DNA from 2 places in the Bacillus sp. JZ105 genome. Region 1 is predicted to be linked to the other one. Evidence: riboswitches for the same ligand, from Rfam matches in the RefSeq annotation. Region 1 holds a riboswitch; the other holds the start of a gene.

The links. Region 1 has a riboswitch for glycine ahead of M1D81_RS18825 (amino acid permease). Riboswitches for the same ligand answer to the same signal wherever they lie in the genome.
Region 2: it holds a riboswitch for glycine, as region 1 does, so the genes downstream of both, gcvT (glycine cleavage system aminomethyltransferase GcvT) here and M1D81_RS18825 (amino acid permease) in region 1, are expected to answer to the same signal.

What each region holds. Positions count from the first base shown of each region.
Region 1 covers NZ_CP096387.1:3,649,413-3,665,685, reverse strand. Annotated here, with positions in the region: gene M1D81_RS18830 (LacI family DNA-binding transcriptional regulator) at 133-1,152, opposite strand; glycine riboswitch at 1,408-1,487, shown strand; gene M1D81_RS18825 (amino acid permease) at 1,652-2,998, shown strand; gene M1D81_RS18820 (DUF3169 family protein) at 3,046-3,726, opposite strand; gene M1D81_RS18815 (helix-turn-helix transcriptional regulator) at 3,723-3,929, opposite strand; gene M1D81_RS18810 (NUDIX hydrolase) at 4,100-4,723, shown strand; partial or broken gene M1D81_RS18805 (PadR family transcriptional regulator) at 4,786-5,127, opposite strand; gene M1D81_RS18800 (hypothetical protein) at 5,269-6,162, shown strand; gene M1D81_RS18795 (beta-glucoside-specific PTS transporter subunit IIABC) at 6,490-8,349, shown strand; gene M1D81_RS18790 (glycoside hydrolase family 1 protein) at 8,354-9,820, shown strand; gene M1D81_RS18785 (PRD domain-containing protein) at 9,851-10,699, shown strand; gene M1D81_RS18780 (response regulator aspartate phosphatase) at 10,797-11,975, opposite strand; gene M1D81_RS18775 (hypothetical protein) at 12,330-12,599, shown strand; gene M1D81_RS18770 (ABC transporter ATP-binding protein) at 12,632-13,393, opposite strand; gene M1D81_RS18765 (FtsX-like permease family protein) at 13,407-15,734, opposite strand; gene M1D81_RS18760 (MFS transporter) at 15,731-16,273, opposite strand, start outside.
Region 2 covers NZ_CP096387.1:2,284,738-2,301,010, forward strand. Annotated here, with positions in the region: gene M1D81_RS11625 (lipoate--protein ligase family protein) at 1-381, opposite strand, end outside; gene M1D81_RS11630 (rhodanese-like domain-containing protein) at 601-981, shown strand; gene gcvPB (aminomethyl-transferring glycine dehydrogenase subunit GcvPB) at 1,026-2,486, opposite strand; gene gcvPA (aminomethyl-transferring glycine dehydrogenase subunit GcvPA) at 2,479-3,825, opposite strand; gene gcvT (glycine cleavage system aminomethyltransferase GcvT) at 3,842-4,939, opposite strand; glycine riboswitch at 5,043-5,137, opposite strand; glycine riboswitch at 5,141-5,247, opposite strand; gene M1D81_RS11650 (DEAD/DEAH box helicase) at 5,500-7,170, shown strand; gene M1D81_RS11655 (YqhG family protein) at 7,185-7,982, shown strand; gene M1D81_RS11660 (anti-repressor SinI family protein) at 8,165-8,329, shown strand; gene sinR (transcriptional regulator SinR) at 8,363-8,698, shown strand; gene tasA (biofilm matrix protein TasA) at 8,766-9,566, opposite strand; gene sipW (signal peptidase I SipW) at 9,627-10,199, opposite strand; gene tapA (amyloid fiber anchoring/assembly protein TapA) at 10,252-10,791, opposite strand; gene M1D81_RS11685 (DUF3889 domain-containing protein) at 11,079-11,357, shown strand; gene M1D81_RS11690 (YqzE family protein) at 11,391-11,585, opposite strand; gene M1D81_RS11695 (competence type IV pilus minor pilin ComGG) at 11,645-12,028, opposite strand; gene comGF (competence type IV pilus minor pilin ComGF) at 12,025-12,777, opposite strand; gene comGD (competence type IV pilus minor pilin ComGD) at 12,761-13,207, opposite strand; gene comGC (competence type IV pilus major pilin ComGC) at 13,200-13,493, opposite strand; gene comGB (competence type IV pilus assembly protein ComGB) at 13,510-14,550, opposite strand; gene comGA (competence type IV pilus ATPase ComGA) at 14,531-15,601, opposite strand; gene M1D81_RS11725 (STAS domain-containing protein) at 15,780-16,273, opposite strand, start outside.

The DNA of each region.
Region 1 (16,273 bases):
GATAAATATACTCCTGCATTTTAAATGTGTCAAGTTTATGACTTTGTGATTTAAAAAAAGAAAAATAAAACAAAGAAATTGTTGACTTCATCAATAAAAAAAAAGAATTGCTGCACACAATTCTCTTTTTCATCATGATGGAGAGGTTTCTCTAATATGAAGTTGAGGTTTTAAAATCACTCGCTGCAGCTCTTCATCCTGCTCGTTCATTTTATGATATAAAAGGTTCGCTGCTTTTACCCCGATGGATCGGGGGAAGGAGGATACAGTGGTGAGCGGTGGATGATACATTTCCGCTTCAGGAACATTATCGAACCCAACGACATCGATATCTTCACCAGGCTGGATACCCCGTGCTGATAGTGCTTGAATGACCCCAAATGCGACTAAGTCACTGAAACAAAAAATAGCAGTAGGGGGCTCAGGCTGATCCATCACTTGGGCAAGTGCTTCTTTCCCGCCTTCACGAGTAGGTTCTATATCAATAATAAGAGAATCATCAATCGTTAGGTTCTCTTCGTCATGAGCTCTTTTGAAACCTTTCATCCGCTCAATCCAAGTCGAAGAGGTCTTGATGCCGCCTAAAAAAGCGATGCGGCGATGTCCCTTTTGAAGAAGATGATGAACCGCCATCCAAGTACCTTGTTCATAATCAACACCGACATAGTCACATTGCACGTCTGATAATTCACGATTTGCCAGTACTTTTGGGGTGCGAATTTGATTTAATTGTTTGACCGTTCGAGCAGAGCTTTTCGAAGCTGGGTTTAAAATAATCCCGCCCACCCGGTGCTCTACCATGGTGGAAATGAGCCGCTCCTGTTTATCGACACTGTCAAAGGTTGTACCAAGTAAAACAGTATAGCCCAGCGATTCAAGTGTGGTCTGTACGCCAATTAAAAACTCCGAAATAAAGGTGTTAGAAATATCCGTCACAATTACACCAACGATATTTGAGCTTTTTGACCGCATGTTAGCAGCAACGCGGTCGTATACGTATCCTAAGTCCTCCATGGCTTGCAGTACTTTGTTTCGAGTGGCTTCAGAGATTCTAGGATTATTTCGAACAACGAGTGATGCCGTTGAAGTCGAGACACCGGCATGCTTGGCGACTTCCTGTAATGTGACACGCTGTTTGTTCATTTTTTTCATTTATCTTCACCAACTTCAATGGATTGCCTAACTTTGTTCATGATCAAGAGTAATTTATGAGCCGAACATCTTTTGATTTATTATACATGAATCAGGGGGGATTGATGAAGTGAAGACATATGAGTAACGCCGTAAGTCATAAAAGATTACCATTGACAGGTTTCTGATTGAGGCGTAAAATATAAAATTATTCAGAAATAGCAACATTTTAATTAAATAACGAAGGCTATGAATGCTGTGGGTCACACTATAGCAGGAGCAGCTTCTGGAGAGACCGCATGTATGTGCGGCGCCGAAGGGTTCACAATCTCAGGCAAAAGGACAGAAGAGTACGAAATATTGTATTTGTGATGCATGGATGATGCCGTGTATGACTCTTCTCTATTTTGCTATTCTTTTATGACCGTGAGATTGGAGCGCATCCAATCTCTTTTTTTTATGGACTTTTTAAAGAGTTCATTATTTCAGTATAAGATCGTGTCGTAGGAGGGTGTTAGCATTGGCACAACAAGAATTAAAACGTGATTTATCAAACCGTCATGTGCAATTAATTGCCATTGGCGGAACCATTGGAACAGGGCTGTTTTTAGGCTCTGGAAAAGCCATTCAATTGGCAGGTCCTTCAATCATTTTTGCTTATTTAATTGTCGGAATGGCCATCTTTTTTGTCATGAGGGCACTTGGAGAATTACTTTTATCGAAGGCGGGCTATCAGTCATTAACCGATATTGCAGAGGACTATCTCGGCCCGTGGGCATCCTTTGTTACAGGGTGGACGTATTGGTTTTGCTGGATTATGACAGCGATGGCGGATGTCATTGCTGCCGGGGTGTATGTGCAGTATTGGTTTGACATCCCGCAGTGGATTCCTGCCATCATTTGTTTGTTGATTTTACTAGGGTTGAATTTGTTAACAGTAAAGCTTTTCGGAGAAATGGAATTTTGGTTTGCACTCATTAAAGTAATGACGATTCTTTTATTGATCGGGGTTGGAATTGTTCTTTTAATCATTGGTTTTCAAACAGATGCCGGACCGGTGACAGTAACGAATTTATGGTCTCATGGCGGGTTATTCCCGAATGGTGTCACAGGCTTCTTGCTCTCGTTCCAGATGGTGATTTTTGCGTATGTGGGAGTTGAACTGGTCGGTGTGTCCGCAGCAGAAACAGCCAATCCGCAAAAAAACATCCCTTCTGCGATTAATAAGATTCCATTAAGAATTCTATTTTTCTATGTGGGTGCGATCTTTGTTTTACTATGTATCAACCCATGGACTGAGCTCAGTGCATCAGAAAGCCCTTTTGTGAAAATCTTTGGACTCATTGGGATACCAGTAGCAGCAGGGCTCATCAACTTTGTCGTCCTGACATCTGCGGCATCAGCTTGTAATAGCGGCATGTTCTCGACAAGCCGTATTCTGTATAATCTCAGTCATCAAAAGCAGGGTCCAGCTTCTTTCGGACGTTTGAACAAGCATGCTGTCCCAAGTAATGCGCTGTTTGTTTCGACGATTGTGGTATCAGTTGGAGCTCTTTTAAGCAAGCTGATTCCCGAACAAGCCTTTGGTATTGTGACAACAATCAGTGCCATTTGTTTCATTTGGGTATGGAGTATTATTTTAATTAGCCATTTGAAATATAAAAAAACACGGCCTGAATTGCATGAAGCATCTACCTTTAAAGCACCGTTCACCCCTTTTGTGAACATTTGTGTTCTTGCGCTCTTTGCAGCCATTCTCGTGATCATGCTCTTCGCAGACGCCACACGTCCAGCGCTGTTATTGACACCGGTTTGGTTTGGTTTCTTATTTTTGATTTATGCACGAAAGAAACGCCGCGCGTCATAATGAACGGAAAAAGCACAGCCTTTGCATGAGGCTGTGCTTTTGTTCATTTAACGATTTCTAATCTTTAGCACATAATTTGCATTCAAAATGATCAAAACAAGTCCAATCACCATAATTGAGAACAGCTGAGAGTGGTTGGCTCCAATGGAATACACAATCAAAATAAACATGGCGCCGGTCAATAGAACATTCATCATTTGATACGTGTGATACAGTCCGCCAAGCATCACATGCTTTTCCCCTTCGTCTGAAATGGCGAGCAGCTTTTTACTATAATCTTTGTCAGATGGATTTGGCAGGTTCCGATTAGGGTAGACAAGATTTAGAACAGATATCGCTATATATGAACTGATAATGGAGACGATAAATAAAGCAGCATTGACGAGAATCAACCAAATGGGCTGCTCGGTGACGATCGCGATACCCATGGCAACAATGGAAAAAATGGTACTTACCGTATTGGCTAAAGTCAAATCAGTAAAGGTCCGATATTGCTTTGCCTCCAGTTCATCCTCCTCATCTCCAGAAACCGAAAGAGATACTCTTTTTTTCATACGTGAAATCCCTGAAAAACAATAAATAATCAATAAAATCGTCAATCCACTGATGACAAGAGTCGCTTCAAATGCAACATCAAGAAGTGTCATCTCAAATTCGGCTGCCAGCAGACAGTAAGCGCCGAGAAAGCCAAGGAGAGCACCTAAGAGCATTTTGTATACAGTTTTCATGAAAGTTCATCCTCCTCGAATAGAAAAATACGTTCAATGGGTTCCTGAAAAATTCGTGAAAGCTTAACCGCAAGCAAAAGAGACGGCATTAACTCATCTCGTTCCATTAAGCTGATAGTCTGACGAGAGACCTTTGCACGCTTTGCAAGCTCAGTTTGGTTTAAACCATCACGCGCACGAAGCTCTTTTAACCGATTTTTCATTCTGTCACCTCAATTTTGTTTGAAATCTTTCCTTGATTGTAAAGCATTATATTCATTTTGACAAGTAAAGTTGTCAAAATGATAAAAATAATTGTCAGAAGGATGATCTTTATTGAAAAGGTGAACCATGATACGCTAAAGGAAAGAGAAACAGAAAACAGGTGATGTCCGTGTTCATTGATCAATTAAAAAATGACTTACATCAATCACAACCATTGTTCATTGGAGAAGAGACAGCGTTCAAAGCAGCAGTCCTTATCCCTTTGGTGCAAGTAAATGGAGAATGGCATATATTATTTGAGGTACGATCGCTGACCATGAGAAAACAGCCGGGGGATATTAGCTTTCCTGGGGGCAAGCTTGACGGCAGCGAAACTGCACAGGAAGCTGCACTGCGAGAAACACATGAAGAGCTGGGCATTCCGCCAGAATCGGTCGAGATCCTTGGACAGCTTAGTCCTTATATCGCTTCTCCATCCTTCGTGGTATACCCATATGTCGGTATCATTGATGAGCAAAAGGTGAAACACTCCTTTAATCAAGAAGAAGTAGAGGAGACTTTTACCGTGCCCCTATCATGGCTCAGCCAATATGAGCCGTACTTACATCATGTATCTGTTCAGCCAACACCAGGAGAGGACTTCCCTTATGAAAAAATCATGAATGGTGAAAAATACAGCTGGGGAAGCCGTTCGATTGAGGAATGGTTTTATGATTACGAGAACTACACCATATGGGGATTAACAGCCCGCATATTAAAGCATTTTGTGACCGTTGCAAAAAGAAATTCCTAGAGAATCGCTCTCTAGGAATTTGTTGTATTCAGCCGTTCCTTTGCTGCTTGTTGTCCATTACTTTCAAACGAAAGATATTGACTGAAGAATAACTTTAATAACACTTCGTTACGCTCTGTTGGTAACTGATCGAGCGGCTGCGCCAGCTACTCTCTTAACGTATCCAGTCCTTTTTCAGTCAAATGATATTCCCGCTTGTCTGAGCGGCCAGAAGTAGCAGCAGGTGAAACTTCTGCAAGACCTTCCTCGACTATTAACTTTAAAGCTGGGTAAATTTGTCCATAACTGATTTTCCAAAAATGATGCAGGCTTCTATCAACTAATTGCTTCACTTCGTACCCCGATTTACAATCAGTCGTTAAAATACCTAAAATCGCATACGTCGTATCATTGTATTTTTTCATATCAGCACACCTATCTGAAAGATGTATCATTTAGATACATAATATGCGATATCCACTGGTGAAGAGATCGCTGTAGGAGATGCATCACATCTATTGATAAAAAAATAAAATCCGTCAAATCAATGATCAGAGGAGGTATGTATGAATAGATCAAAAATCTGGATCGTAGCAATGTTAGCGGTACTAGTCATCGGTGCTGTCAGCTGGATAGCATATCAAGCAAATGCAAAAAAGAGTGGATTGAACAACTCTTACGCCTTTGTATATAAGACAAAGGATCAAGTGAACTGGTTCAAGGTAACGGAGAGAAAAGGGAAAGTCACAGGTTATCTAAATGAAACCATTTTGGAGGAAAACCCAAAAAGACATTTTGATCCCAACTTATTTATTAACAAATATAAATTAACTGGCAAAACTGTTGAAAACGGTTACGAATTTCAAGTGAAGCAAGAGAAAGAGACGATCACATATAAAGTTCACCTTGATGAAAAAGATCTTTCTGTGAAAAAACAAGGTGAAAAGCAAAGCATCACATACAAAGCAGTTGATCAAACAAAACTACGTGCTGTTCAAAAGGACCTTCATGACCGATATGATGAATTGATGGAGGACTCTGAGAATAGATTCCATGATTATGTAAGGAACTTTATCAAGAAAGTAACAGGCGCTTATGGTTATCTGTATACGGCGGAGGATGGTTCATACCAGCTATTTCTAAAAGTAAAACGGATGTATATGCAGTCTGAATGGGCAGGTTCTTTTCTGATGAGAACGGTCCCAGGAGATGGTGGAGAACCATATAAAGAAACGAAACATACAGCCGGTGGCGTTTCAGATGGGATAATGTTTGATTTGAGTACTTATCCTGCAATTGAAAAGGGGTTTATTTTAGGGGAAACTGATCGAGATGCAACATCAATTAAATTTCCTTTTAAAATGGCAGGCGGTACAATAGAATTTAAAGCTGTCACGAAAGAGGAATATCAAAAACAAACGGAAGCATTCAAAAAGCAGGCTGAAGAAACGAAAAAATAGATGGTGATAAACCAGATGGGTCATTTTCTGGTTTTTAGATGAAAATAGTTTTGGTGAATGATAAAAGGATATTTATTGTATGAAGGTTACTTCAACAAAGCAAGAAGAGAAATTGGGTATATAGACCTTAATAATTTTTAGAAAAATAAATGTTGACGCTTTCATGTAATCAATATATACTAAAAACAAATCCAATATGAATAAATTAGACATGTGACTGGTCATGCAGGCAGGATCTAAAAACGATGAATTCTTTTATTTGTCGTTTTAGGTCCTTTTTTTATTGCTAAAATATAGGTCTCATGTATGGGAAAAGGGGGAGAAAAAATGAATTACACACAAGTTGCCAAAGACGTTTTACAGCATGTAGGCGGCAAAGAAAACATTGCGCACCTTGAACACTGTTCAACAAGACTTCGCTTCACACTAATCGATCAGAAAAAAGCAGATGTACCAGCACTAGAAAAAACACCAGGTGTTATAGCTGTCAGAATGTCTGGACAATGCCAAGTAGTCATTGGGAATGATGTCATTGAAGTGTATCAAAAGGTAACTAGTTTAATTGGCAGCACCTCATTAAGCCAAGACGTGCCATCCAACCAGCCAAAAGAAAAAAGAAAAGCAGGCACAGTTCTGTTAGATTTCATTGTCGGCGTCTTCCAGCCGCTTGTACCAGCTATCGCAGGCGGAGGAATTTTAAAATCATTTCTTCTCCTTTTCTCTTTATTAGGCTGGATGGATGCAAAGGGACAAACCTATCAAATACTGAACATGGTAGGTGACGCACCACTTTACTTTCTGCCTTTACTAGTTGCTGTAACGACGGCGAATAAACTAAAAGTAAATCCACTGGTCGCACTATCGGCAGTCGGTGCGCTCCTTCTGCCGAACATGACGGCGATGCTTACAGAAGGTGCACAATTACTTTCATTCGATGTAAAAAATATAGCTTATGCGTACCAAGTGTTTCCGGCAATCCTTTCTGTATTGCTTTACGCACAAATGGAAAAATTCTTTACACGGTTTTCACCAAAACCAATTCGGATTTTCTTCGTTCCGATGATGTCACTGGTCATTACTGTACCAGTTACGCTCCTTCTGTTAGGGCCGATTGGTTTTACAGCGGGGCAAGGTTTCTCATCTATTATTCTTGCAATGTTTAATACGGTAGGCTGGGTAGCTGTCGCAATTTTAGCAGCGGTCCTCCCATTCATGGTTGCATCAGGCATGCACAAAGCAATGGTCCCTTATGCAGTCACAACGATGGGAACCCTTGGGAAAGAAGCACTTTATTTACCGGCATCACTTGCGCATAATATTGCGGAAAGTGGAGCGTGTTTTGCTGTGGCACTTCGAACAAAAGACAAGGTACTCAGATCAACAGCCATCTCGGCAGGAATATCAGCCTTTTTTGGCATCACAGAGCCGGCGTTATATGGTGTGACACTTCAAAATAAGCGAGTCCTTGGAAGTGTTATGATTGGTTCGTTTATTGGCGGAATTTTCATTGGTTTAGTTGGTATACAAGCCTTTGTGCTTGTTGGCCCTGGATTAGCAAGCATGTCGATGTTTATATCAGATGAGCTCCCGCGAAATTTGATGTTTGCTATCATTGGAGCGGTCATTTCGTTTATTGTCGCCTTTATCGCTGCTTTTGTATTAGGTAAAGATCGAACTGTAGAAGAAAAGACAAAGGAGCAAGCTGGGTTTGCTGAAAAAATTGGAGCAGGAGAAACATTCAAAAGCCCTGTGATTGGCCAAATGATTTCTCTATCTGAAGTGAAAGATGATATTTTCTCTTCAAAGGTCATGGGAGAAGGAATTGCCATTGTACCTTCAAAAGGAGCACTGTATGCACCAGTAGACGGTGAGGTAACCTTGCTGTTTGAAACAAACCATGCACTTGGTATGAAAACGGACCAAGGGGTTGAAGTATTATTCCACATCGGTATTGACACCGTTCAGTTGGAAGGACAGTATTTCCATCCAAAAGTGCAGGCTGGAGACCGTGTTCAAGCGGGTGATTTATTGATTGAATTTGATCTAGAAAAAATCATGGCAGCAGGATATGATCCAGTAACACTTGCTGTAGTCACAAATACAGATCAATATGATATTAAGGTACAGTCATTACAAGAGGTCAATCGTCAAGATACATTGATGGTTGTTACACAATTAGGAGGCTAATCATATGACAAAATTCAAAGGTTTTCCAAAAGGATTTTTATGGGGCGGCGCCATTGCTGCTAACCAGGCAGAAGGCGCCTGGAATATAGATGGAAAGGGACCGTCTGTTGCAGATATTGCAATGTACCGTTCCAACTTGAGTGTAGAAGATTATGAAGGTCATCTTGCTGTTACCACTGAGAATATAGATCGTGCGATGAAAGATCCAGACGATAAAAAATATCCAAAACGCAGAGGGATCGATTTCTATCATCACTATAAAGAGGATTTGGCTCTCTTTGCTGAAATGGGATTTCAAACACTTCGGATTTCTATAGCATGGAGTCGTATCTTCCCTACTGGGGAAGAAGCGGAACCGAATGAAAAAGGGCTGCAATTTTATGATCGCGTATTTGCAGAAATGAAAAAACACAACATAGAACCGATCGTGACTCTCTCGCATTATGAAATGCCTTTAGCCCTTAGTGTAAAATATAACGGCTGGGTTGAAAGAAAAGTAATCGACCTCTTTGTGAAGTTCGCCAATGTTTGTTTCGAACGTTATAAAGATGATGTGAAATATTGGCTCACCTTTAATGAAATTGATAGTATTCACCGCCACTCTTTCATTACAGCGGGAATTATTCCTGATCGCTGCCCAGAAGGAAAAGTAGAAGAGACGGTGTACCAAGCACTTCATCATCAATTTGTCGCATCTGCTCTCGTAACAGCAGATTGCCATCGTATCATTCCAGGCAGCCAGGTCGGATGTATGTTAACAAAATTGACAACGTATCCGCATACGTGCCACCCGAATGATGTGGAACAAGCTTTGAAACAAAATTTAGAAAACTATTTCTATGCAGATGTTCAAGTATTTGGCGAATATCCACCGCTGATCAAGCGCATGCTTGAGAGAAAAGATATTCATATTCAAATGGAAGCAGATGATCTTACCATTTTAAAAGAAAACACAGTAGATTTTATCTCATTTAGCTACTATATGTCTTTAACGGAATCAGCCCAAGAAGGATTAGAAGAGACAGAAGGCAATACCATTCGTGGAGTCAAAAACCCTTATCTTCCTTCAACTGACTGGGGCTGGCAAATTGATCCGGTTGGTCTGAAAATTTCTTTGATCGAATTGTATGATCGCTATCAAAAACCTCTTATCATAGTCGAGAACGGCATGGGTGCAAAGGATGTAGTTGAAAGTGATGGCTCAATCCATGACGACTATCGTATTAACTATTTCAAAGAGCATTTCCGTCAAATGAGAGAAGCGATCGAAGAAGGCGTCGATCTCTTTGGATATACGAGCTGGGGCTCGATTGATATTATTAGTGCAGGTACATCACAAATGTCAAAACGTTATGGCTTCATTCACGTAGATCAAGATGATGACGGGAACGGGACATTAAAACGATCTCGAAAAGACTCATTTTATTGGTACCAAAAAGTCATTGAGACAAATGGTGAATCGCTTGATTGAACACCACAATCATGAAAACAGGTGATGACGATGTTTAAAATCAAAAAAGTTTTAAACTCAAGCGTGGTCCTGGCGGAAGATCAGAACCAACAGGAGATGGTTTTGTTCGGCCGAGGAATTGGCTATGGACAGAAACCAGGTCAAATGATAGAAGAGAAAAAAGCCGATCAAGTCTTTATGTCAGTCGATAACATGAGAGCAAAAGAATTTCTTCAACTGTTAGATTCAATGCCGCAGGAATTTATCGATTTAACTCAGCACATCGTCAAATATGCAGAAAATCGTTTAAACTCAACTTTAAATTCAGGTATTTATTTTACCTTAATGGATCATTTGAATTTTGCAGTGGAACGTCATAAAAAGAATATTAATATTACGAATCGCGTGTATTGGGAAATCAAAAATTACTATACAGAAGAATTTGAAGTAGGGAATTACGCACTTGAGTTAGTCAATGACACATTGGGCATACAATTACCAAAAGAAGAAGCTGCCAATATCGCCTTTCACTTAATTAATGCATTAGGTGAAGAGTCCGAGTCGAAAGATGGTATGAAATACGCCAAGATGATCGGAAGTATTGTCAATCTTGTGCGCTATACGTTGAATATGAAAATGGATCAAGAGAATATTCATTACAGCCGGTTCATTACACATGTGAAATTCTTTGTAGAAAGATTTTATGCTGATAAATTATTATCAGATCAAGAAAATGAGTTATTTGAACAAATTGCACACTTGTATCCTCAAGCGATGGATGTTGCTTTTAAGATCAAAGACTATATTAAACAGGTGCATAGTATCGTCATTCCTAATGATGAGCTTACTTATCTTGCGGTACATATACACCGCCTCATATCTTATCAGCAACTAAAATAAATGTGGAACCACTTGCCTTGATGAGGCGAGTGGTTCTTTGTATGATCAATGTTTATATTAAGTTCCGATAGGTCGTTCTGTTGTACCAGGATTTTCATCATTTAATGAATTGAAAGCTCCTGTTTGTCCTAAAACAACGATGGTCAAAGTGATAATCAATATACTCATTTTTTTCATTAGAATTCCCCCAGTCAATGATAGGATGTTTCATGCGATCAGCTTCCTTTAAGAAGAGATAGGCTTGATGAATGGCTCCCAGCTCTTCAAAGTGTTTTGCAGCTAATGAACTTAATTCACAGACTCCTTCAGCATCTTTTAATTTTTTAAGAATGCTGATTTCATCGAAACAGGCTTGAGTTTTTTGAGCCATATCTTTAGTGAAATATAGATGGTAAAGCAAATTCATTTTTGCTGTATAGATGGGGCATTTCTCTGATTCATGTTTTTGGTTAACCAATTCGAAGTAATAGAGAGCTTGTGTCCTTTCATCGATAGAGAGCAGCTCTTTCATTAACATGTACATGGAGTGATGGAAGTAACACGATGAGAGATAATCTTCGTCACTAAGAGCCTTTTCTAGGGCATCGATGCATTTTTTTGATTCGCCAGCTTCGGCGTACAAAATGCTGATATTATGATAAAGCTGTGATGTTAGAAAGTGATCGTTTAGACTGTCTGCGATGTGTAATGCTTTTTTGTAGTAATTTTCTGCCCTTATAAAGTCACCAATGTCCATATAATTAGCAGCGGCGATCACAAAGGCTGCAGCTAGTCTTCTCTCATATCCTTCATGGCTTTTGAAAATATCAATAGCATTCTGAATGTAGTGTAGAGAAATCAGGCTTTGACGAAGCAGCATATATAAGTTGGCGATTTTCGTATGGAATTCTGCTACTTCTATTTCATCAGGAATGTGTTGTAGTTTTTTCTCGGCAATTTTAAACAGTCCAATGGCTGATGCATAGTCTCTTTTATATGAAGCGTAAAGGGCTTTGTATAGGTAAAAATAGTATTCAATTAAGTCGTTTGTTTTAGAGGGGCACTCTGGTTCTGTCTGTTCCTTCAGTTTTGTACCTCTTCGTTCATATAACATGAGCTTATACTTGCCTTCTAGCAATGAGTAATAGGTCAAGACCTCCTGATTTTCTTCCATTTTTTGAAGTAATTCCTTTAATTCTGTATACATTGCTTTTGCACATTGTACATCATGCTTGCGAATTGCAATTCTCCAATCATTTAAACGATTCCCCACCTGTTCAGCAGAAATGATAGCCATGGAAATTTCACCTCTTTAAGATCCTTTCACCTGTTTCATAAAAAACGATATCACAATATTTGGTAAAATATAATCGTTTCTGTGAAGTGATTGACAAGAGGTAATAAAAAGGACCTAAGGTCATGTGATGTACGATATTGTAAGGGTGATTGCTTGTTAGCACAAATGAATAAAATCTCTTTTTGGAAATCTAAAAAAGGGATATATACAATGGTTTTTATGATAATGAATGAAAATATCACTCGTAAATTTGGAATAAAGCAGTTTTAACTATTTTAGAGGGAAAATGGAAGGTCGATATGGGAAAGAAAATCATGTATGATGTTGCTAGATCATGAGATAAGAAACTGATAGATGCAGCCAAAAGTAAGTACTAAACACAAACTCAGACCTTTTAGAAAGGATGTTGAAATGAAAAAAAGATTTCAAAGTTTAAACAGACAAATCACAGTCGTTATCGCGACTCTGTTACTTGTTTTAGTGACTCTTTATATGTCAAAGAGATACTTTTATAGCAAAGAAATTGAGCTGCTGACAGAATCTTGCCAACAAGCTGGCGGCAAAATCATCTTAGAAACAAATAGTTTGTCTATGGATTACTCGTTTGAGTGCCAGAAAAAGTAGAACAGGCAGTTTTCTGCCTGTTTGTACTCAAATTAAAAACCTAAATCTTGCAGCCATTGATTTAATCTCATTTCTCGGTTCCCGGCAGTTGAATGGTCATATCTTCCTAAGTGTAAACTGTCTGCAATTTCTCCGTCATTCATAAACATGATTCTTTCAGAACGAAGAGCCACCTTGGGGTCATGTGTGACAAGCAGCAGTGTTGCTCCTTCAGAGTGGATTCTTGAAAAAATATTCATCACTTCCTTCGATGAACTGGAGTTAAGAGCACCTGTTGGTTCATCAGCGAAAAGTATGTCTGGTTCATTCATGAGCGCTCGGCAGATAGAAACTCTTTGAAGCTGACCTCCTGATACTTCTGTCAAATATCTATTTGCCAATTGATCAATATCAAGTTTTTCCATTAAATATTGAGCTCGTTCATTCAATTCTTGTCTTGGCTTTTTCTTTGCTAAGTAAGCTGCTGCAATGATGTTGTCAAATAGATTAAGATTTTTTAATAAGTGGCTGTGCTGAAAGACAAATCCCATCTCTGTTAAGCGTAGAGCAGTTAACTGTTTGTCTGTCATTTCTGATAGTGATTGGCCTTTATATTTGATCTCTCCTGTTGAACCTGTTTCTATGCCGCTAAGCTGGTACAGTAGGGATGTTTTCCCACATCCAGAAGGTCCCATAATGGTCACGAATTCCCCACGCTTTATCGATAAGTGAATATCCTTAAGAATCGTTTGTTTCTGTCCTTTTAATGAATCGATATGCAATGACAATCGCTTCGTTTCAATCAAGTGTTCCATGTGAAACATCTCCTTATAAAAGTGTTTGCCTTGTCGTTTGACTAGAAAAAAATGTCTTCAATAACCAGGTGGTCAAAGCTAAATTGACAATAAATAGTGTAACTGGGTACACAACTGACACCCATTGAGGTGACAGCCACTGGAGGCTCGACGCCCCTAATGTTGCTCCACCTATACTCATCAAAGCAGGACCAATGGTATTGACTGCGATTGTTCCAATAAAAGCGCCAAAAGAGAGAACAACGATAAAACTTGTTATATATTGTGCTGTTATATCTGTTATAGAAAATCCAATTGTTCTTAGCATGTTGTTTCGGCTTGAATCTTTTGCTTTTAACATGTGCAGAAACATGAATAGCATTAAGCTGGCGGTTCCAAAGGCGGCTAATGCAGAAAAAAATGCAACGACCTTTACTATAGATGCTGTACTGCCGATCGTTTGATGAACGTATTCTTTCATATCAGTCACTTTTGCAGGAGATACTTTTTTTTCAAATATTGTCTTTTTCTCTGCAATATTTACTCCTGGTTTTAGTTGGATTTGAACGGTTTGCCAAAGAGCTGTTTGAGGAAATGGCTGTGATATTGCCTTTGCTGTTTTGCCTCCATTGGTCACGTCCTGATAAATACCTGTCACCGTTCTTTGGATTTCATGTCCATTAGTTACGATAGTGATTCTTTCTCCTATCTTTTTCTGAAGTGAATCTGCATTTAATACGGATAAGGCAATTTCTTCATTCTTTAAAGGCTGCCGTCCTTGTAAATAGGTGAGGGGAAATGCTGAGAGCTCACCTGTTTCTAAGTAGAGCGTTTCTAATGTGTTCTCCTTTGATTTCACCTGAAGAGAAGTAGTTTCATAGATGGCTGCTGTTTGTATGCCCTGATCTTCACGAATCATTGATTCTATTTCGTTTGTATTTTTCGCTAGATGATTTCCTTGGCGTATATCCATTCGAAGGTCACTTTTACCAGAGCCAAGGTATGTGATGAAATCCGGTGATTGTAAGGTATGCCATAGCTGAATAGGCATGAGCATTAAAAATGTACAGAGTGCAATAATACAAGAAATCGTTGTGTACAACTTCTTTCGTGATATCAGGTCTTTTAAACCAAGCCAAATATTGATCGGTATGAACCTGCTTTTCTTGAGGTGCATAGGTATTCTTTTCTTATGTCCCGGTGAATTGATAACGCCTTGAAGTGCTTGAGCAGCTGATATTTGACCAAACTTTCTTAGGACAGCATAGCTGAAAGAGATGACGATTATTGCCGTCGCAATAGAAACAAAAAGCGGGATTAACCAATGAGTAAAAGAAGGCTGATTCCCCATGTAATGGTGAATATTGGCCCTAAACATATCACCAAATATAAGCGTTAACACATATCCTGCTATACCCCCTGCACAAGCAAGCACGGCATACTTACCAACGTATAATTGCTTGATTTTTGTTAAAGGGATCCCAAGCACCTTCAGTATGCCAATTTCACGTTCATCCTCTTCTATAGAAGCCGTCATAGCAAGATGGAGAGAGAGAAGGGCTATACTGATGAGCAGCAGGCAAACAAGCAGGAGAATGGCAATGACCATTCCATCTGTCAATGCATTCAGCATACGCAGTAAAGGTAGTGTAACAGCTGGTCCTTGTTGTGGAAGTTGTGATGATTGATAGATGGCTTGAAAAGTATCTGTCTGCGCTGCATCATGTAGTAAAAATTCGATTAAGTACTCTTTTTGTTGAAACACTTGATTTATTGCGTCCCAATCCTCGTTATGAAGAAGAAATCTTTTTGAACTGACAAGACTGGGGTTCATTTGTGCATCTCGCAAGAACGCTTTGATGCGAAAGGTGAATTGATTAGTTCCTTTCTCAATCAGTAATGTTTCACCTATGTTGAGATGATACTTTTGTTGAAAATAAATTGGGACAGCCACTTCACCTTTATTGACAGTGAGCTTTTCGTTTTGTTCATTTAAAAGAAAATCAAAGTTGCGATTTTGCTTCACAAATAAATGATCCATCACACCTGCTTTTGCAGGCTCATGTCCGAACCTGATGTTTGTATGTTCAATTGGTATCATTGGGACGATTTGATGGGCTTTTACCATGGATTGCTTGTTTGAAAATGCTTCAATGTCTTTTTCATTTAGGTCGCCGTCATGCATTTGGACAAAGTCTGGCGCTTTGGCAGAATGAAGCAGGTTAGAAATGGAACCATTCAGCTGTACGATCATTTGAGCTGCACTTGCTGCGAGAAATGAAGTCATCATGATGCAAATGGTTAAGCCGATTGAAATGAGACGGTGTCGGGTTAAGTCTTTCTTTATAAACGCTAATCTCATGAGGCTGATTCTCCTTCATGCTGAAGCATTTTTTTTGTTAAGCAGGCTAGTGCAAACATGAAAGTACTGACGATGAGCACCGTCACATACATGGTGGCTGAAAACGTATTGAACAAAAATCCATACATCATTTGACCAAGCGGAGCAGCACATTGAGAAACCATTGTCAGATTGGCCATCACTTTTCCTAATTGATCATTTGGGGTTTTCTTTTGAACATGTGAAATCACAACGATTGAGATCATAGTCAGCAGCATAGCAATTGGAAGACATCCTGCTAAAAAGAGAAAATAAGCTGGATAAGTACCAAATTGAAGAGCTGTTTTGGATGTTGAGAACGCTACAGGCAGCAAGATGACTGCGATGACAAGAAGCCAGCGATATAAAGTAGGAATGCGCCAATGCTTCGCTACAAGTCCAACTAGCAGAGCCCCTGCGATGACAGCAAACTCAATCAAGCCCATGCCTATTCCATACATGATGTCACTGCTCTTCATTGTGACCCTTAAAATGATTGGACCCCCAACAATAAAAAATGG
Region 2 (16,273 bases), 1.4 Mb from region 1:
ATCGAGTCCCAGCTCTTTAAAGCCCTCTAAAATGCCTTCTGAAATAACGCGGTACGCCTCTGTCACCGTCGCTGGCATTTCTGGATGTTCCTCTGACACAATCACGCTGTAGGTCAGCTCCTGGTCATGAAGGACTCCCCGTCCTCCGGTTGGTCTGCGGACAAATCCAAGGCCATATCGTTTGACGGCTTCTAGGTTGATTTCTTTTTCAACGTTCTGAAAATACCCAACAGATAATGTCGCCGGATTCCATCCATAAAAGCGGATAACAGGCGGGATGAGCTTCTCACTATGCCAATAAAGCAAAGCTTCGTCCATTGCCATGTTAAAGGCGGGGTCTTGGTTTCCTGAATCAATGAAACACCATTTCTCTTTTTGCATATAAAATCCCTTCTCTTTTACGTAGTCAATGTTAGATGATGGTGGTAACCACCGGTTTTCTTTCTTCATCAGTCTATCAAATAGGGACGGAATTGAAAATAATTCTTACCATTTATGATGACAAGTTTCTTATGCTTTACTATAATAGTATTTGTCTAAAACGTACCATCAGACAGGCTACTGTGCTGATGCTCAAGAAGGAGTCGAGTTGTATTGTCAATATTCAACTATATCGTCCTCTCACTTTGTGGACTTTTCGTTCTTTATTCCATCGGCAGCTACATTTATCAGCAGCGCATTATGAAAACGCTGACGGAAGAAGAATTTATTAAAGGTTACCGCAAAGCCCAGCTCATTGATGTGAGAGAGCCAAATGAGTTTGAAGGCGGACATATTTTAGGGGCAAGAAATATCCCCCTTTCCCAACTAAAGCAGCGCAAAAATGAAATACGTCCTGATAAGCCTGTTTATCTCTATTGTCAAAATAATTTCAGAAGCGGAAAGGCAGCCCAAACTTTACGTAAAAACGGCTGCCGTGAGATTTATAATTTAAAAGGCGGCTTTAAAAAATGGGGCGGCCGCATTAAAACGAAGAAGTAACAAAAAAGACTCTGGGAGCATGCTTCCCCCTGAGTCTTTTTTCTTTATTTTCTTTCAAAAACGAGAACTGGGTTCCGTGCGGCCTTTGTTTCGTCCATACGTTTGACAACCGTTGTATGCGGCGCTTCCTGCACCACTTCAGGATTCTCTTCTGCTTCTTTCGCAATTTGAATCATTGCTTCGATGAATGCATCAAGTGTTTCTTTTGATTCTGTTTCAGTCGGTTCAATCATGATACATTCCTCTACATTGAGCGGGAAGTAAATCGTTGGCGGATGGTAGCCGAAATCAAGTAATCGTTTGGCAATATCAAGTGTCCGCACACCTAATTTTTTCTGACGTTTACCTGATAGGACAAATTCATGCTTACAGTGACGATCAAACGGCAGATCATAATGAGCACTTAAGCGGCGCATCATATAGTTCGCATTTAACACGGCATTATCGGTTACAGCCTTTAAACCGTCTGGCCCCATAGAGCGAATGTACGCATAAGCTCTGACGTTAATGCCAAAGTTGCCATAGAATGGCTTCACGCGTCCAATTGAATCCGGACGGTCATGATCAAAGTAAAAACGTCCTTCCTTCTTCATAAGCACCGGTTTTGGCAAATACGGAATCAAATCCTTTTTAACGCCCACAGGACCTGAGCCAGGACCTCCGCCTCCGTGCGGACCTGTAAAGGTTTTATGAAGATTTAAGTGGACAACGTCAAATCCCATATCTCCTGGTCTTGCTCTGCTTAAAACAGCGTTCAAGTTGGCTCCGTCATAATAAAGCTTACCACCAGCTTCGTGAACGATTTCAGCCATTTCTAAAATATTTTCTTCAAAGAGGCCTAGTGTATTCGGGTTTGTAAGCATTAAAGCAGCTGTTTCTTCATTAACAACGCGGCGTAAATCTTCTAAATCAACAAGCCCGTTTTCATCAGATGCGACAGTAATGGTTTCAAATCCAGCGACTGTCGCAGATGCCGGATTCGTTCCATGAGCAGAATCAGGCACAATGACTTTTGTACGCTGATGATCTCCCCTTGCTTCATGATACGCACGGATCATCATGAGTCCCGTCCACTCGCCATGTGCTCCTGCCGCAGGCTGTAATGTCACAGCGTCCATCCCCGTAATTTCTTCAAGATGTTCACCTAGATCGTATAGTAATTCTAATGCACCTTGCACAGTGTCTGCCTCCTGTAGCGGATGAACCTGCGAGAACCCTGCAAAGCGTGCAACCTTTTCATTAATCTTTGGATTATATTTCATCGTGCATGAGCCAAGAGGATAAAATCCGGAATCAACCCCATGATTGCGTCTTGATAATGCTGTATAATGACGCATAATATCAAGCTCAGATACTTCAGGAAGCTCAGCATCCTCATCACGGATGTACGTCTCATCAAATAAAGACGGGATCTCCTGTTCAGGTACATCTAAATCAGGCAGGCTGTACCCTACTCTTCCTTCTTTAGATAATTCAAAAATAAGCGGCTGATCTTGTTTATTCATGGCGATCCCCCAATTCCTTGATAAACGTATCAATTTCTTCTTTTGTTCTTAGCTCTGTCACGGCTACAAGCATGTGCTGCTGAAGCTCTGGGTAGTCTAGCCCCAAGTCGTAGCCGCCGATGATTCCTTTTTCAAGCAATCGTTTATTGGCTTCTTTCACAGGCTCCTGTAACTTGATCACAAATTCATTAAAATGAGCCCCTTCTATATCCGCCTGCAGTCCATATTTTTCTGCCTGCGTCTTGGCATAATGGGCTTTTTGCACGTTTTGATAGGCGATGTCTTTTATACCTGTTTTTCCTAGTGCCGTCATGGCAACAGAAGCAGCTAACGCATTTAATGCTTGGTTAGAGCAAATATTTGACGTCGCTTTGTCTCTTCGAATGTGCTGCTCACGTGCTTGAAGGGTCAGAACAAATCCACGAACACCATTTTCATCTTCTGTCTGCCCGACTAAACGACCTGGCACTTTTCGCATCAACTTTTTCGTCACGGCAAAATATCCGCAGTGCGGTCCGCCAAATGCTGCCGGGATGCCGAACGGCTGCGCATCACCAACGACAATATCTGCCCCGAGTTTTCCAGGCGGCGTCAATAGTCCGAGTGCGAGGGGATTGCTAGAGACAATGAACAGGCTTTTTCCTTTATGTGCAATGGGTTCAATGTCTTTTAAGGGCTCGACTACACCAAAAAAGTTTGGATATTGCACGAGAACTGCTGCTGTATCATCGCAGACCACCTTTTCCAATGCAGCTAGATCAGTCTGCCCTTTTTTCGCAGGCACTTCAACAACTTCAATGTTTTGTCCTTTGGCGTATGTTTTCAGCACCGCTCTTGATTCAGGGTGAACCGTTTCAGAAACAACCACCTTTTTCTTCTTTGTGTGTCCCGCAGCGAGCATCGCCGCTTCAGCTAGTGCCGTCCCGCCATCATACATCGAGGAGTTGGCAAGATCCATACCCGTCAGCTCAGCAATCATTGTTTGAAATTCAAAGATCGCTTGCAATTCACCTTGAGAAATCTCCGGCTGATAAGGTGTATACGCTGTATAAAATTCAGAGCGTGAGATGACATGATCGACAATGACAGGCTGGTAATGATCATATACACCTGCACCAAGAAACGATGCATAGGAAACTGTATCCTTATTCTTTGCAGCTAGTCGGGATAATTCCCTGACAAGTACTGTTTCAGATGCGGCTTCTTTGATGTTGTATGCTCCTTTGAATCTAACTTTCTCTGGGATATCTGAAAATAGCTCATCAATCGACTGAACGCCGATGACATCCAGCATTTCTTTTTGATCTTGCTCTGTTTGCGGCAAATACCTGTGCTTCATCCTCTGTTCCCCCTCGTTATTTGGCTCTTTTATAAAATGGCGTTGCGACGATTTTGGCTTTTAGACGTTTTTTGCGAACTTGTACTTCCACCTCTGCCCCAAGCTCCGCCACTGAGGTTTCGATCAAAGCAAGCCCGACATTTTTCTTTAATGTTGGGGATTGAGTGCCCGTTGTGACAATCCCAACCTGCTTTTCTCCTGAAAAGACTGGATAATCTGTACGCGGAATCCCTTTATCAATCATTTCAATGCCGACAAGCTTTCGCTTCAGTCCCTCTTCTTTTTGTTTTTTAAGTGCAGCTTTTCCGATAAAATCAGCTTCTTTATCCGTTTTGACAGCAAAACCAATGCCGCCTTCTAATGGAGAAATATCCTTTGTCAGCTCCTGGCCATAAAGCGGAAGTCTTGCTTCAAATCTCAAGGTGTCACGTGCACCAAGTCCGCATGGAATGAGTCCTTTTGGCTGCCCCGCTTCTAATAAAGCGGACCAAAGGTGGACCGCATCTTCTGACTGGCAGTAGATTTCAAAGCCATCTTCCCCTGTGTAGCCTGTTCTGGAAACGAGCACTTCTTTATTTGCGACCTCAGCTTTTGATAAAAACGTAAATGGCTTAAGCGATGTCACCTCTTCATCTGCCACCTGTTTGATGATGTCAGCTGCAAGAGGTCCTTGAAGCGCTAGCAAGGCGGTTTGATCAGACATATTTTTGATCAATACGTTATCCTCCCCTTGGTGCTTCAAGAGCCAATCTACATCTTTATCGATATTTGATGCATTGATGACAAGTAAATAGTGATTCTTTTCTTTTTGGTAGACGAGCAGGTCATCTACCGTTCCGCCATCTTCATAACACATGGCTGTATATAGTGCCTTACCGTCTGTCAGCTTAGACACATCATTGGTTAATAACCTTTGTAAAAATGGAAGGGCATCTTGACCTTTGACGTCCACCTCACCCATGTGAGACACATCAAAAAGCCCTGCTTTTGTTCGAACAGCTTCATGTTCTTCTTTAATGGAAGAAAATTGGACAGGTAATTCCCAGCCCCCGAAGTCAATGGTTTTTGCGCCAAACGTTTCATACGCATGAAAAAGCGGTGTTCGTTTCAACATCAATCGTTTCCCCCTTTTTTCTTACAGTGCAAATGCAAGCTGAATTTTCAGAAAAAAATCACAGCAAAAAAGGACAGAGCGCTCCCTTTTATCAAAAAGAAGTCTCTGTCCTTGCACCTGAAAGTTTACAGCACAATATCATTGTGCGTTTTCCCCTTTGGTGGTTTGCTAAAACCCTTAAGCAAACACTCTCCAGAGTTGCGTCCGGTAAGAGTACTTTTGCCTGAGAGATTCACTGAATTATTCAGCTTGCTCCTTCGGCGCCTGCCAGTGCAAAATAACCGCCAAGTCTCTCCCCATACCATCATCCGCTCATATTTTCACATTTATTGGACATACTATCAAAATGGGTGACTTATTTTCTAGATCACTTATCAACATCCTACCATTAGAAATGGATGAAGGGCAACAGAAAAATCATTAACATTTTTAAAATAACCTTTCGATATCGTTCGCTTTTATTCATATATCTTGTCTTTTAGAGACCTCTTAAAAAATGAAGCGTTTAAAACCAGAACAATTTTATCAGATCCTACTAGAAAGAAAGGCAGGCGACCACATTGAATATTCAAACGATTTTTGATCAGGAATGGGCAAATGAATTTCAGCAGCGGCTTTCAGCAGACGGTCCTTGGGCGAACTGGGATATGTATCGTTTAGCGACGCAGGTTCAAAAAGTCACAGCCATTGATTCATTCGAGGGACTGCAAGCTCCCGCGCACCTGCCTGCATTCACACCTTTAAAGCACCAGCTCGAAGTAGCCAGAAGAGTCGTAGAAGAAATGAATGGGAAAGCCATTCTAGCAGATGAAGTGGGACTTGGAAAAACCGTAGAAGCAGGACTCATTATCAAAGAATACATGATTCGAGGACTTGCCAAAAAGATCCTCATTCTCGTCCCCGCCTCCCTTGTGTCTCAGTGGGTACAGGAACTGCGGACGAAATTTTATATTGATGCTGTTGAACAAAAAAAGAGCTATGTGTGGGAGCAGTGTGACGTTGTCGTTTCTTCCATTGACACAGCCAAAAGACAGCCGCATCGAGACACGATTTTATCGATTGCCTACGATATGGTCATTATCGATGAAGCACACAAACTGAAAAACAATAAAACGAAAAACTATGAATTTGTGAGGAACCTGAATAAGAAGTTCTGCCTTCTGCTGACAGCAACACCTATTCAAAACCGGATCGGAGAAATATTTAATCTTGTTTCCCTTCTGAAGCCAGGCCACCTAGGAAATGAACATCAATTTAAAGATATCTTTGCCAAAAAGGACTTGCAGCTTGAAGACCATGACCGATTAAAACAGCTCGTCAATAAAGTGATGATTCGAAACCGAAGACAAGACACAGGCATCGAGTGGACAAAACGGCATGTCAAAACGATTTCCATTGATTTCTCTCCGACAGAACAAGCATTGTATGATGAAATCTGCAAGCTGAAAGAGAATCCGTCTTATACAAAGCATATGTTTTCCATTATGACCTTGGAACGAGAATGCTGTTCAAGCCGTGAAGCAGTTTATATGACGATTAAAAAAATGCAGGAAGAAGAAAAGCATATTCTCGGATCTTCTGCTATAACGCAAATCATGGAGAAAATCAATCAAGTGGAGCAAAACTCAAAGGCGCTTGAAGTGGTCAAACTCATTCAGCAGTTAAATGAGAAGGTCATTATTTTCACCGAATACCGCGCCACACAAATTTATTTACAATGGTTTCTACAGCAAAATGGCATCAGCTCTGTGCCATTTCGGGGCGGCTTTAAACGGGGCAAAAAAGATTGGATGAAAGATTTATTCAGAGAACGGGCGCAAGTGTTAATTGCGACAGAAGCTGGCGGCGAAGGGATCAACCTTCAGTTTTGTAACCAAATCATTAACTACGACCTCCCGTGGAACCCGATGCGTTTAGAACAGAGAATTGGACGTATTCACCGCCTTGGCCAAGAGCGGGATGTCCACATTTACAATATGGCAACAAACGGGACAGTTGAAGAGCATATTTTAAAGCTTTTATATGAGAAAATTCAGCTGTTTGAAAACGTCATAGGCGATTTAGATGATATTTTAACGAGGATTGATATTGAAGATGTCGAAACAAAGTTGCATCAAATCCTCTTCCAGCATGAACCAGGCGGAGACATGAAAAAGAAATTAACCCAGTTTGCTTCTTATTTAACTGAAGCACAAACACCACTTTTAGAAAAAAGACAGCAAGGCTCATAAAGGAGAGTTGATCAATGGAGCAGCATGACATTCACACCTTTCTTCTCCGTTTTTTCAAGACGAATCAATGCAGCATATTAGAAGAAAGTGCAGGACATATGACCGTACAGCTGACAATCGAAATGGATAAATTGATTATGAACCGTCCGTTTTATTGGCACTGGCTTGAAAAAACTGGCGGTGTACCTGAACCGCGGCAATTGACTTTCATCACAGATCAAAAAAAAGCGGGTGATACGATCAGTGGTGAATTCATCCATTTTGGCTCCCCCCGGTTATTTCAAATATTTGAGGCGGTCAAAGAGCAGGGCCGTTTTATCCGGCTATATGAACGAGTCAGCCCGCTCACGAACAACCAGATCGCCCTTGAGCCATGGCTTGGCCTCAATGTAAAAATTTCTTACCTTGCAGACCGGAAGAAGGATAAGCTTTTATCATTAGGACTTCATCTCATTCGCGGAGAAGTCATTGAACAATTTCAAGAGAAGCTGGAAGCTCGTGAGCTGTCATCTCAAATTCCCGATTATTGCTTTACGATGAGTACAATGATTAAGCCAGAAAGCGGAATCAAGCGGCTCTACAGCCTTATGGAGCGTTATGCCCATGAGGAGCCGGACGACTGGGCAGTGCGGGCCGTTCAAAAATGGAAGGAAGACTCCGAACTTTTAAACCAATTTTATGAAGGGACTTCAGACACATCTGTAGAATATGAAATAGAAAGACAAGCACTCAAAACTTTATACGAACCAAAAATCAGTCTTACGATTGAAAATGGCGGACTTTTTTACTTACAGCAAAAAAGAGGAGGTTGACTCATGGTCCCCTCCCCTTTTATGTGACATACAATTTTCGATCAGTCTAAAGCTAAGTTTGTCTGTTTGTATTGGGCGGAAACATGACGCAAGCAAACTATGAGGTCTTACCACCTAAGTCTTTCCATTTCATGCGTTAAGTGCCTGAAATACACGATTCAGTATTTTAGGAGGGTATTTGTATGGAAAAGAAAACGAACAAATTAGACAGTGAATGGGTTCAATTATTACGCGAAGCTCGCAAGGCGGGACTAACAGTTGAAGAAGTCCGTCATTTCCTCAAATCAAATGAAAAGTCCTCTGAGTCTCCCCCTCTGGTAAGAAGTCATTCTATCAAACCTTTCTGAATGTGCTATAATATCGAAAGGAAGGTGATGACATTGATTGGCCAGCGTATTAAACAATACCGCAATGAAAAAGGCTACTCACTATCAGAACTGGCCGAAAAGGCTGGGGTAGCGAAGTCTTATTTAAGCTCAATAGAAAGAAACTTGCAAACAAACCCCTCCATTCAATTTCTTGAAAAAGTCTCCGCTGTTCTGGACGTCTCGGTTCATACACTTTTAAACGAAAAAGATGAAACCGAATACGATGGTCAATTAGATAGTGAATGGGAAAAACTAGTTCGAGATGCAATGACATCAGGGGTTTCGAAAAAGCAATTTCGTGAATTTTTAGATTATCAAATCTGGAGAAAAAAGCAAGAAGAGGAGTAAAGCGCACGTTTTAGCGCATACTCCTCCAATTGCTATGCAGACCTTGATATCAGCCTAAAGACTGGCTTTATTTTTTATCTTCGCTGTGTGCTTTTTCGTTTTCTTTCACGTAGCCTTTTTCATCCGTATGCTTTTTTGGATTGATCGTTAAACCATTCCACTGAGTCGCTTCGAAGGAAAGATCAATTTGAATCGCATCGCCTTGGTATTTATTTTGGATATAGTGACCAGCTTTATCCTTCGTCTGGTCATTGATAAATTCAATGATCATTTCCACTTTATCGTAATCAAACGGATTCTTTGGAATGCCGTCATACTCTGGAGCCGCTGTTCCATCAACAGTTGCTACATTAATTTTCCCACTTTCATGTAAAAACTTCTCATCGATGGCATGACGAAGCTTTTCAAATGCGGTCTGATCTTGTTTTGACGTTAATTGATGCAAGTCAAGCAGGTTTGCATGGTCTAAAATAATGTTTTTCGGATAACCATTTCCACCTTCGGCTCCAACCGTAAGAACACTCACCTGAAACTGGCTGAGAAATTCTTCAGCTGTATTTTTACCGCCATTCTTCGCGGAAGATCCATCTTTAAACTGGCTATAATCAAGACTCATCAGCACTTGGTTTATCGCTAATGATCCCTTATTTTCAAAATGAAATTCTTTCTTGATCCGATCACCAGGTTTTAAGTTCGCAAGGTTGATGGCGCCGGAGTTCTCTTTAGCAGATAAATCCAGCTCTCCTGTCGAGTAGACCGCATGTGCCTTTTCAATATCATTAAACGCCGCCCATGTTCCCCCGCCAATTAATGCAAGACCTAAAGCCCCTGATAATACACCTAAACGAATTGATTTCTTCATTGCCATGAATAATAAACCCCCTAATAAATTGTTTTATTGAAACCTGATTAGGTTACAAACAAAAATTTAAGCTTGTTCCTCTTTCATATGTACCTCAGCCGTGTGTCTACGATGTTTCGCTGCGCCCACAAAATGAATAGTTGAATAAACGAGCAGCATGACACCTGGTATGATAAGAAGCAAAGCAGTTCCAGCTGATGTCCCTGCAAACGAAAGAAGTTTTCCTGTATAAGGAATGTTCACTCCCATATACTGCGCAGTCACCTGATCCGCTTTTACCAGCGTGCCGTCCTGATACATATTATTGTCACCCTTCGTCTCAAACGCTTTATTTGCACCCTTTCCCTTCACCCCAACAATTCGATGGGTCACAAAGGACTGATCCTGCTTTGTTTGAAACGTAATAATATCTCCCTTTTTGAGTGTCTCAGGTGAGGCGACCTGTTTTACGACAATCAGTGACCCAGCTGAAAATTCTGGTTCCATTGAACCTGATAATACTTGCTTCAATTGATAACCGAAGATCTGAGGTTCTCCTCCTGTTGTTCTTGATGACAACACGACAATAATAGAGGCTATCATCACCGTGAACACCATCACATAAAGAATACTCCCAGACATCTTCATCCATTTTTTCATTACCCCTTCTCCCCTTCGCCTATCATTTTTTCACTTTAAAAGACAGCTCCATTTAGGACGCCTTTTCTTGACACTTTGAGAGCACCATCGGTTTAGACCAAAAGTACGCCTGATCAGATGCGCCAAACCCTTTAGGATAATAGATTTTAAATGCATAGCTTCCATTTGTTTTTGCTTTATCTGTCGTGACAGTTGCTGTTTCTTGCGACAACAGGGACTTTATGGAGCCCTTTTCAAGAATATGACCATCTTGTAATGGTTTCTGACCATTTTCCATTTTATGTAATTCCCACTTCCATTCAGAGTACGCAATAGGCTGTCCACTATTTTTTAGTGTCATGCTCAGCTTTTGAGGTGCGCAGACTGTTCCTTCGATCATCGTTTGATCGATAAGCTCCAATTGACTTTCATCCCATTTTTTAGGCTGACAATGCTGATCTGTCTGTTCAAAATTTTCACATGTTTTCATGACAAAGTGTTTGTGCTCGACATCGTTAAAAGAAGCATTTGTTGGTGTCATGAGGGAAGACGTCAAAATCAAACAAATGGCACAAAAGAGTACAAAGAGCGACTGTTTCATTAATCCCTTCAACTCCTTGAACTTTTGTTCTTTAAAAAGAACGATTATATACAGTATAAGGAAATACCTATAAAACCCAAAACGTCAAATTAGTCCATTTTGTTCTTAAACAAGAACCATTCCGAGAAAATTCTCCCATTTTCTCATTCTTTCACCATATTCAACATTTTTTTGTGTGACATTTGTACTTCTTAAAACTTACATAAAAATGTAGAATTTGATCAGAATATGAAGAGGTGAGGTGATGTTAAGTGAAATTTGGAAAAATCATAATCATGCTCAGTTTACTGCTGAGTCCTATGATTCTAGACGTCAAACCTGTTGATGCGAGAAGTTTGACTGCCGCCGCAGATCAATGGGAAACGCGGGCAGTCAAAGAAGCAAAAAAAAGATACCCGCTAACACAAGTCTTATTTAAACAAAAAGTATGGGACCGCCACCGCGACAAGGAATCTGTGAAACAGTATCATATTACGTTAAAAGACCATACAAAGGAATTTGGGGTGTTTGTCACCATTTCCTATAACCCTTACTCAAACAAGGTGAATAAAGTGATTGTTGTGGAGGAATACAGCTAAAACGGCATAAAAAAACCGCCTGCTGGCGGCTTTTTACTTTCGTCGATGGCGTTGGCGTTTTTTAAGCATCATGGATAAGCCAAACGGCAGAACCCCAAATAAACGCTGTGAAAACGGTGGTTTCGTTTCTATTTTTTCTTGTTTGTGTTCCTTCCGTTCGTCACGTGGTGTATTCATATATTTAATGATTTCCTGCGTCATATATTTTACATAGTCATTTGTTTTCAAGCACATTCACCTCTTCTTCATTCAAGTGTTACCAAGAAGGGGATGATTTTATACTCTGGCTAATCAGGATTTGCCCATCTCATGATTTCACCGGTCTTCCAATCCAGCATCAGTTCACGCTCATCGGATAAGCCATCTTTTGTTTTCACCTTCACCAAAACAAGGACAAGTTTTTTCTTTAGATCGCATTTCATCCGCTTCAGTGTCACACGGCCTTCTTCAGTATCAATATGGGTTTTCTGTTTCGCACAAATACGTTCTACTGTGCTGGCAGCTTCACTCACACCCACCCTAAAAAGCTGCTGTTTTTTATAAAAAGAAATCGTCAGCTCTGCACTTTTCAGTTCTTTTTGAAACCCCATCGTTATCGCCCCTAAGATCAAGAGAAAAAATAAAATCGCCGCAAGTACATGCGGATAGATAAACCCTTCCTCTCTTTTCACGATTTACGAACCACTCCTTTATATGTGAAAAAAACGGCTTCATACACTTTACCAGATCCATCTGTGACTTTAAGAATAGCTCTATGCTGACTCGTGCTCACGTGAAATTGTTTCACCTTGTGCAATAAAGGAAGATGTCCAGCTTGATCCGTTCGTTTTCGAAGCATCTCTTGGTATGGCTCAATTGTTACCACTCGCCCTTGATCGGAAATATACTCTACCGCTTTTCCTCCTTTCACCGATTTCACAGCATCTGCACGACTTAATTCCTCATCTAATTGCAGGACAGTCTGTTTCCACTCCATTTGGGAAAATCCGTTGATGTCTTCAAATGGACGAGCTTTCTCAGCTGCTGAAAAGATCAGCCCACAGCCAAAAGAAAGAAATAGAAATAGCTGCAATTGCCACAAAGCTTGTAGAAGGGTAAAAGCTTGGTCATCGCTCCATATGCCGAAAGCATATGGTCTCTTTTTTTGTACTTTGTATGAAACACATCCCTTCTGTTTACGCCAATTGAAAACATATGTGATCTCGCCTCTCTTCTTTTTGATGGAAGATGTTGTCCCATTTATGAACGCTTCATTCATCTGTTCATGCAAAACCTGATAAGCTTCAAGCCTCGCTCTCACTTCCTTTTTCCCCATTATGAGTTTTTCATAGGCTGGCATGAGCACTAGGGCAGCAAATAGAAAGAGATGACAAGCAAACAGCGTTTCAAACGTACTAAACCCCCTATTGTTTTTGAACATAGATTCGCCCGCTTCCTAAATAAATCGTCAGTTTATACGATTGACTGCCAAATTCGACAATGAAAGATCCACCGCTGCTTGGATGTCCCTTTGCATTAAAATAGATACCTTGCGAGAATGTAGTCGTTTTGATACTGCCCTTTTTATGCTGATAAGAAGCAATGACTTCGTTACTCTTTTGGTCTATTACCTGATAAGATACATGAGGCGGATCGATCTCAACATGCACACGTGTTTTTTTAATAAATGCAGTATATGATGCCAATTGAAGATCTTGTTTCATGATGTTTACTTGTCTTTTGGCTTCAGCGTTTTCTATTATATTTGGGATTTTTCCTCCCATTATCGACAATACAATCGATAAAACAAGTAAGATCATCAGCTGTTCAATCAGGGTAAAACCCTTCTCATGTAAAAAGAATTTATTCATGCTTCACGTTGCCGTTTTGAATGACAATCGCTTTTCCATTAGGACAAGTTAATCCCTTTTTGACATAACCTTCTTTTTCTAATTCAGCTAAAGATGGCGTCTTCCCATCATGCTCCAATTCATATGCCATCACTTGTGTGCTGACCATTGATTTAAGCCCTTCACAGCCCTTTACCTGAATCGCTTGGTGATGACGTGTGATATTCGGTATGGTAATGAGTAAAAGAATGGATATTACGAGCATGACAATTAACATTTCTAACAGGGTAAATCCTTTATCATTCATGACTCTGTCCTCCTTCTTACACTTGCTCCATTAGTTGATACATTGGTAAAAGAATAGATAAATACACGATGAGTATAAGAAGTGCTGTCATCCCATAAATAACTGGCTGCAGCCAAGACATCCATTTTTCAATTTTCAGCTCTGCACTCTCTAATAGAAATTGGCTGTACGTGTACATTTCTCTCGCAAGCATTCCGCTGGCTTCACCATGCTTGATAATGGCTGCAAAATGTTTTTCGAAAAAAGGAGACACGCTTACTTGATGGGCCATGCTTTCTCCTTTTCTTAACTCTTCCATCATTTGTTCACCTATTTCTTGAAGAAAAGGCAGGTAGCTTTGCTGTTTAAAAGCTTGCAAACCTTCGTATATCGATAATCCAGCTTGAAGCAGTCCGCTGAGCTGAAGAGAAAAAAGGTACGTATGCATCAGCTGCATCCCTTTATATAAAAAAGGCAGCTTACTCATCACCCTCAGTTTCTCAAGGGTCGATTTTTTCCTAAAAAATACAGCATAATATCCGATAAGAAAGATACACAGACAACTGGCGATGAGCAAAAAAACATGAAGGAATTGAAATAGTCCAAACATCCCTTGAATCAGCCAAGATATGCGGGTATCCATCGATGAGTACAAAACAGAAAATTGAGGAATGATCATTTGCTGAACGAGTACCAGCACGACCAAAACCGTGAAGATGAGGAAAAGCGGATAACGTAACATGCGTTTAAACGTGTCTAACTGTTTGATTTTTTTCTCTAAAAAACGGGCGCTTTGCTCTAAAGCACGGGCTAGACTGCCATGCTTCTCAGAAAAACATAGTATGGCAATGACTTCCCGCTGAAAATGGAGTCGCTCGAGCACCACATAAAAAGGCTCGCCTTCATGCAGCCACTGAATACCTAGTTTTAATTGCTGCCGCTGTTGTTTTGATAACTGAATATTCACCATCACTAATGCCTCAATTAATGTATATCCAGCCTGAATTAATTGAGCCAGTTTTGATAGGCATTCAGCTTGGTCCTTTTTAGACCATACTTTAGAGGCTCGCTTCTTCATAAACCCAGCGGTGATATGTGTTTTTCGATAAATAGCCTAGTGCCACTCCTTTACGAATTAATTTTTGCAATGTTTCATATGACGAGTGAGCATATTCTCCTTTCGCCTCTTTCATACACTCACCAAGCTCTTTTCCGAAAAGCAATTCAAATACATTTGTTCGTCTGAAAGGCCGATTTAATTTGCAGTAAAGCTGACATGTTTCTCCGCAAAAAGGACATATGAGCTCAATTAATCGCTGGGCAGCAATCGCAACCATGGTTTGTTCGAGTTCATTCATCGTGACACCAAATTCAAGCATGCGGTAAAGGGCTCCTTTTGCATTTTTGGCATGGAGCGTACTCAATACTAAATGTCCTGTCAGTGCTGCTCTAATCGCCGTTCTGGCCGTTTCAGCATCTCTTATTTCTCCTAGCACAATCACATCTGGATCATGTCTTAAAATAGCGCGTAATCCAGCGGCATACGTGATGCCGGCTTTTTCATTCACTTGAACCTGCAGCACTTCTTCATTCCTTGTTTCGACAGGATCTTCAAGTGTAATAATATTTCGATTAAAATTCTTTTTTGCAAACTGGATCAATGAATATAGTGTTGTTGTTTTCCCTGAATTTGTTGGCCCAGTAAATAAAATGAGTCCATGCGAGTGGTTTAAAAAGGATAATAATCTGGCTGAGGCTTTCGGAAATAATGATAGATGTTTTATTTTCGGAACATGATCCTGCGGTAAAATTCTAATCACTAAGCTCTCATCATTCACTGTCGGCAAGGTAGACATCCGAATAAACACTTGACCGTTTCTTAGCATCACAGCTAGTGAGCCATTTTGCGGCCTCCTTTTTTCCCCGATATCCATAGAAGATAAAAACTTAAAATGTGCAATAAGCCGCTCTCCGCTTTTTTTATCAATCGTTCGCTGCTGGATTAAATCTGAATCAACACGAAATGACACCGAAGCTTCCTTTTCTTTTGGCACAATATGCACATCAGAAGCCCTCATGCGGCATGCTTCTTCTAGCAGCTCTTGTCTTAAATATTCAATCCCATACAAGTGGATCACTTCCTTTCTCTGATCACATTGTAGAATGGAGGAACCTGAATGACAAAAGAGCAATTTATGATTTTCATAACTAATAAATGATGAAAACCCTCAACTCACGATGCATTACATCATTTTTTAGAAAAGAGCATATAAAAAAACCTGACTTTTACAAGTGCAGGTTTTTTGGTCATGATGTGACTTCTTGCGGCTGCTCTTCAAAGATACGAAATCCTCTTTTTTCTAACGCCTTTGCAAGACTATGCTCAGTATTTACTTTTGAGAAATCAATGCCCAGTTTCACAACAGTTTGAGCAATTTCGGGGCGGATGCCTGAAATAATCGTCTCAATTCCTAGAAGCTTCGCACTATCGACCACTTTAAACAACTGATAAGCCACCATCGTATCAACAACCGGCACGCCTGAAATATCAATAAATAAGTGCGTCAGACGCAGTCTCGAAGCCTGTTCTAGTACGGATTCCAGAATGATTTTGGCCCGGTACGTATCGATCTCTCCAATCAGCGGCAAAATCCCAATTTCCTTTGATACTGGAATAACAGGGGCACTCAGTTCTTGAATCATCTCTCTTTGTGCATTCAGCTGATTGAGTGTCACGCGGTCATATTCTTCTGATAAACGCTCAATCATATCATCAAATGTGGCGTGAAAGTGCTGATTCC